2 regions of the Ruminococcus sp. J1101004sp1_RTP21198st1_B9_RTP21198_201120 genome follow, and region 1 is predicted to be linked to the other one. Evidence: riboswitches for the same ligand, from Rfam matches in the RefSeq annotation. Region 1 holds a riboswitch; the other holds the start of a gene.
What was found. A riboswitch is a leader RNA that binds a small molecule or an ion and turns the genes downstream of it on or off. The one in region 1 is predicted to bind cyclic di-GMP.
Positions count from the first base shown of each region.

Region 1 (3,510 bases):
CATAGATGTCAGTGTTTTATTCAGAATGGACAAAAGAACCGGTTCTCCCTGCTGAATAGCAAATGGAACATCAGCTTCTTTTGTCAGGAAAACACTATGAAGCTTATCATTTTTCAAATAGTCTGAAACAGTACCTGAATTGCTTACAATACAATCCGTCTCCCCTTTCTGCATTGCTTTTACTGCTGCATCTGATGTCTCATATTCCACAACCTTCCATTGCGGATAATTGTATGAAAGATATGCTTTCAATGCAAAATCATCTTTTTCAACGGCAACTGTATTCTCTTTATTTTCATCAAAAGAATCCTTTGCCGTAATTGCTGCCATATTGAGAGTCAATAGCGTATCCGACAAAGCAAATCCATTTGTTTCTGCAAAGTATGGATTCTGGTTTGCATGAAAAATCAGGTCTATTTTTCTATCCTGCAATGCCTGAAGCAGTTCACTTCTTGTATCATACCCCTTTAATTCAAATTCCAGAGTCTGACCTTGCAGACAATTTTGGGCAAGATCCACATAATCTGTGATAACACCTGTCAGTTTACCTGTTGATGGATCTACACTACTGATACCTCCATCCTGATTCAGATACCCTATCCTGATTGCTCCATGCTGCCCGATCCACTCCCTTTCTTCTTTTGAAAGAAACGAGCTGCTCTGTGCAGAAAGATAACGCCTGTAGAGATCATCAGTGTAAAATGGATTGTCATCCTTGATTCTGCGCATAGCACTATCCAGTGCTTCTTTGATATCCGGACGTTTGGGATTTATGGCAAAATAGATTTCTGTCTCTCCAATACTTGTAAGCGGTGAAATATCCGATTCTTCCCAACGGGATTCTTCTACCGAAACGAAGCAGTCAATTTCATGTTTCGACAGTTTGTCCATAATTTCTGTGGTATTAGAAACATTGACATGCTGCGTATGCAGACCATATTTTGATTCCCATTCATTAAGCACATCCTCCACTATATTATCTTTAGACACACCAATATTTTTTCCCTCAAAAGAATCCAAATTTCCTGCTGTAAGATCCCTATTGGATGCATCCGTATAGATGTAATATTTCTCTTCCCCCATAGGCATATCGGAAAAAAGCATATTTTCAGCACGTTCGTCTGTATAGGAAATGTCACCAAGAATATCAATCTCTCCATTTTCCAACTGTGTAAAGCAGTTTTTCCAATCACTTGTTATGTATTTATATGTCCATCCTGCATAACCTGCAATATCTTGAAGATACTCATAACCATAGCCGCTTCTTTCTCCCTTTTCATTGACTACATTATAAGTTTCCTCAAAAGATCCTACCCGGATAACATTGTCAGAGTTTTCTTTGGCAAATGTAGGAACGGATAAAACAATAAAACATATAATTGTGCAAAATATAATGTAACAAAATTTGAAATTCATTATATTCTGTACTAATTTGCACTTCTTCATCTTTCTCCCCTCCTCTAGGCTACAGTTGCTTGCTTCCAGATTTTAATTTTACATTCATTAATTATCAATAACCTCCCCGCTATTTTTCACAATATTTTTCCAAACAGCTTCTGTATTACTTATTCAAGTGCTCTACCATAAAAAAGCACTGCCAAACAGACAGTGCACCTCATTTCATGCAACTGGCTGCCATTTTACAGGCCCTGTAGCTTTGCGTCCCAGACTTTCATCTGGTTTGCCGATTTTCTTATTATAGCTTTAATACTTATGCAAAAAAACTGATTTCATTATACTTTAATGCTCTAGTATACACAAGAAAACATTACCGTTTTAACGACAAAAAACAAAAAAAGAACAGCCGATACATATACTCAAACTGTTCTTCTACTTCCGAAGACCACGCAGCATTGACATCACTGTTTCCTGCTCATTTGTACTCAGATTGTTCCATATCCTTAAAACTTCTTTCTGTTTTTCTGTCAGATTCTCTGAATTACCTTCCTGAAAAAACTGTGATAATGTCACGCCCAAAGCTGTACATATTTTTTCAAGTGTGATCAGCGACGGCAGGTTTTCCTGCGCCATGATTCTTCCCAGTGATGACTAGGAAATTCCCGACAGCTGCGATAATCTATATTTACTGATATCACACTTTTCACACAAAGATGTTATTTTATCCGCAATATACTTCTCTATCTGCAAGTAACTATACCTCATTTCCGCTATTACATGTTCTTATTGTACCTGTAATAACGAAAAAATATTAGTAATCAACTTTGCAAGTATTCATTCTCATTATAGGAAGTATACGGATAAAAAAATATAAAGATACTTTCGTTTCCGCAAAAGTCATTTTCGCTTATATCGTTTTTATAATATCACAGACAGTTACGTTTGTCACATAGAAGTTTGAACACTCAAACAAAAAATAAGCCTGCCATCATCGTCCTCTTTTCTGTATCATGGATCTGCGGATTCAGATTCTTCCTGTTATAAAAGGAATCTCCCTGTACCGCCTTTATATCACCGCCGTTCAGCTTAAACTTATAGGTAACACTTATATGTCGGAAACTGTGAAACACAATGGTGCTAAAATATAAATAGTACAAGCCAAAATGAGAAATTCCAAATACACATAAGCATGATACAATAGAGGCATGCTGAAGGAGGATCTCATATGGCAAAGCAACATGACAAACAATTTAAACTTGATGCAGTCCAGTACTATCAGGATCACAAAGATCTCGGAGTACGTGGATGTGCAGAAAATCTTGGCATCGGATACAGCACATTAACAAAATGGCTGAAAGACTTCCGGGAATCAAGTGATATTCCTGTTCGTGGTTCTGGTAATTATGCATCTGATGTTCTCACTATCGGAATCGTACTCTGTCTGTTCTACATAATCTGCGGAACAGTCTCGTTTGTACGGATAAAAAAATAAACTGAGCCACGGCTGTTCCAACACGAAATCAGCCGTGGCCTTATTTATATCATTTCACTCTTTTTTGAAATAGAACAACACCACAGCAACAACTCAAATCGACTTAAAATTCCAGACTATTCGCATTCAGCAAGAAATACTTCATTCCCATGATGACAAAACCTTCATCATTTCTCCAAGGCTTTTTGCTGCCATTTACAATGACGATCTTCTTGAAAGAGTCCGGGATATTACGCAGAGAATTGAACTCCTGCGTCTGTTTTTCTTCCGAAGTCATGTCATATGCAACCTGGATATAGTATCTCTGGTTTCCTTGATTCACCACAAAGTCAACCTCCAACTGCTTGCGAACACGTTTTCCCTCTTTATCCTTATCGAAGATATCCACGACACCCACATCAACATTGTAGCCACGGATCAGCAGCTCGTTATAAACAATGTTCTCCATGATATGAGTAGGCTCCTGCTGTCTGAAATTCAGACGTGCATTTCTCAGTCCCAGATCAGTAAAGTAGTATTTCAGATTTGCACCGATATACTTTCTGCCCTTAATATCGTATCGGCTTGCCTTGGAAATCAAAAAGGCATCTGTCAAATGGTCGATATGCTTGGAGATGGTT
Region 1 is NZ_JBCOMI010000009.1:2,311-5,820, forward strand. Features, by position in the region: gene AB5618_RS07425 (transporter substrate-binding domain-containing protein) at 1-1,446, opposite strand, end outside; cyclic di-GMP riboswitch class I at 1,621-1,696, opposite strand; gene AB5618_RS07430 (hypothetical protein) at 1,831-2,031, opposite strand; gene AB5618_RS07435 (transposase) at 2,624-2,890, shown strand; gene AB5618_RS07440 (ATP-binding protein) at 2,994-3,510, opposite strand, start outside.

Region 2 (3,510 bases), on a different contig from region 1:
TGTCCATTTAACTTTCTGTTTAGTACCTGTAACTTTTAATGTACTTGACTTTCCAACACTCAGAGTAACAGATTTTTTATTAAGCTTTGGTGTTTCAACAGTAACTTTGCAAGTGTATTTTTTACTACCGACCTTTGCAGTAATCACTGTTGTACCTTTTTTCTTACCAAAAACCACACCTTTAGAAGATACTGTTGCTACAGACTTTTTACTACTACTCCATTTTGCTTTTTTCTTTGTCCCTTTTAATTTTAAAGTCTTTTTCTGGCCTTTTGTCAAAGTAATTTTTTTAGAATTAATTTTTACTGCAGCCTGTACCGTTTGCATTGTTCCTAACTGTGTTGCTACTTCTGGTGATAACAATGTCAGTGAGAACACTGCGATCATTACCGCCAAAAACTTCTTCAGAAATCCTTGCTTCTTTTCCATGCGTTTTTCCTCCTTGAACGCTTCATGTGAATTTATATTTTCGCCCACATTCCCATGGGTAATCATATACATTTTACTGGATGATCTTTACTGATCCATATGCCGCATTCTTTAAAACAGCATTAAATCTCTCAGCATTTATTGAACCAATTTCTATACCATTATCGTAATATTCATTTATCATCCTTGTAGTAACTGCATAGTAAAAATACATATCATCATCTTCATCTAAATCTTCAAGATCCAGCTCAGTTGTAATACCACCTAATATATATTCTCCATCGTCTTCACTATAAACGCAGAAAGCATAATCTTCTGTATTTCCACCAAATCCATTTTGTGCTCCACAGTGCATTACAACAGTAGGATATTTTGGAGAATCTGAACTTTGATCCTTGCTCTCACCATCAGAAGATTCTGTTTCTGTGTCTTCACTTTCACTGTTATCATCATCTTCATTAAGTCCATCATAAAACTTCACATCATAAACACTTAAAGAATCTGGATTTTTTAAAATTCATTTAACTGCCTTAACAGCAGAATAAGCGTAAGATTCGTATTTTGCCTGCTCAATCGTTTCTGCTGAATCTGGATAATCAGGAATAGTATTCAGTAATTCGATTCCATCATCATATTTACCCTGTTCTAACAAATTCTCCGCTTCTTCATAAGTTGCTTTTTCTTTGCCTGTCTCTGCTTCATTTATAGCATCTTGTGCGCCGTCATAATCTATAATAGAGTTCAGTTTCTCAATTGCTTTATCATACTTTCCCTCATCAATAAGATCCTGTGCTTCTTCATATACAGCTTTCTGCTCTGCTAAATGCTGCTGTGGTTTTGCAATGCCAAAATAATAACCAGTTCCAGCAATGGCAACTACTGCTACTACGCCAATAAGGATTTTCTTGCTTCCTTTATTACTCTTTCCGTCATTATTCTGTATTGGTTGTGTCGCATTTCCGATTGGACAACCACAATGAGGACAAGCTCCTGCTTTATCCGATATTTCTTTCCCACATTCAGGACATTTTATAAGTGCCATAATGTATTTCCTCTCTTTACATGTTTGTTGTTTTATTTCTTACTCTACTCCCATTTGTTCTGCCAAATCATCAATAAAATCACCCATAGCAGCTGACCATTCTTCATCTGTTAGTTGTCCGTCACCATCTGTATCATGAGCCGAATAATATGGATCACTTGGATCATATCCATGAGTTTCTTCCGATGAATTATTGTTTGTACTATTTGAGCTACTGCTCGAATAACTTTTATATCTGCTTGTGCTTGAAGTAGAGCTACTTACACTTGAAGAATTGCCTAAAGTTTCTGCGTAATCCTCATCCTCCGAATCATCTTCATCAATTGTTAATTCATTGTCAGATGCTTCACCATACTCTTTAGTATCTGTGGTTTCATTTCCACAAGCTGCTACACTTATACCTAAGCAGCATACAAACAATAATGTAACAATTTTTCTTTTCATTAGACTGCCTTCTTTCCCTCAAAATATAAAAAGCATTCCTCTCCTGACTCGCTCGCCACGGAAAAGCAATGCTCTCCTATCATGTAAAAATTGCAACTGGCTGTCATACATATGCTTAGACCCTGTAGTTTTGCGCCACCGGATTTCTCCGGCTATGCCCTGTATTCAATTAGTGCTTGTTTTATAGCCAAACATTATTATCCAATAAATAAAACCACCACACATATAAGCCACTATGTCATACGGATCAGACACAGTATCCGTTCTAAATAAAGGTGTAATATATTCCCAGAATACGCCACATAAAAATAAAAGTAACTCTATTTGCCATAATCTATATATCATACCCTTATAGTAATAAAAAACACTGTTGCAATATGCTATAAAAGTAATTCCACCTACTAAATCATTAAAATAACATGTCATAAACCATTTAAGCCACGGTATTGAAATATAATTTTTTAGATGTTTATTTACTAATACTGCAACTAATGTCATTAACATGATTCTCAAATTTTTCTTCATTAACCATCAATTGAAAAAATAATCAATGCTAAAAGTACAGCTCCAACAACGCCCCAGAAACTTAATCCGTTATTATTATTCCCCGCCATACTAAACTCTCCTTCCAAAAATCTTTTTCATTTTTAATATATTGTTTCTATCTGGTCACAATAATAGCACTAAATCTGGATATAATCAATACAAATGTTTCTAATAGGTGACAATTCGTCGTATTATTTGACGCAGGAGTGCTACTATGCAATATATCTTAACTGATCTTCCACTTGGACATAATATCCAGACAGTACGCATGAATAAAGGTATGACACAAGAAGAAGTTGTTGCAAAACTACAGCTTATGGGAAGTCGTATCTCCCGAAGCACTCTTGCTAATATTGAAGTGGGGCGCAGGAACATAAAAGCCAGTGACCTGAAAGCGCTGCGATTACTGTTTGATGTTGAATATGAGGAATTTTTCAAAGATTAAAGCTATCGGGTATGATGTGATCCGGTAGCTTTTTGTTGTATTCTGACTGAAATAGTCTTATACTGGATTTATAATACTATTGGAGGTATGAAGCCTATGGGTATGTATGATCGTGACTGGTACCGAGAGTCCTACAAAGAAAAAGAAGAAAAATACGGCGGGGATTTCAGTTTACATAGTAAGCCTAAGAAGAAACATCAAAAGAAAAAAGCTGATAAGGCAAAAAATTATTCAACTTATCAAGAATCAACCTACCGAAATTCAGCCTACCAAAACACAAATAAAAAGCAGGATGATTCTTTACTCCAGCTTATTAACATTAGTTGCCCCATTCTCTTTGTAATAACATTGCTTTGGGGATATAAGTTTATTCCTAACCAGTTATCACAAATAATTCTTGAATGTATATTCTTTTTTACTCCTTTTATTCTAAAAGAACCAAAAGGAACACGTTTAAAAAGCATATTCAAGGCTATAATGACTTTTATTATTGCACTTATCGTATGCTTCATTGTTGTTATTGGCATTATATATCTTCTAGAAAAATTCGGAATTCTAAAATATAATTTTTAAATATGATGCTTATGTTACAGAACGGTAAAAA
Region 2 is NZ_JBCOMI010000018.1:12,865-16,374, forward strand. Features, by position in the region: gene AB5618_RS13120 (Ig-like domain-containing protein) at 1-429, opposite strand, end outside; gene AB5618_RS13125 (hypothetical protein) at 503-910, opposite strand; gene AB5618_RS13130 (zinc-ribbon domain-containing protein) at 947-1,471, opposite strand; gene AB5618_RS13135 (hypothetical protein) at 1,511-1,915, opposite strand; cyclic di-GMP riboswitch class I at 2,004-2,084, opposite strand; gene AB5618_RS13140 (helix-turn-helix transcriptional regulator) at 2,676-2,906, shown strand; gene AB5618_RS13145 (hypothetical protein) at 3,003-3,479, shown strand.
Region 2: linked by a shared signal. The riboswitch ahead of AB5618_RS13135 (hypothetical protein) and the one ahead of AB5618_RS07425 (transporter substrate-binding domain-containing protein) in region 1 are both predicted to bind cyclic di-GMP.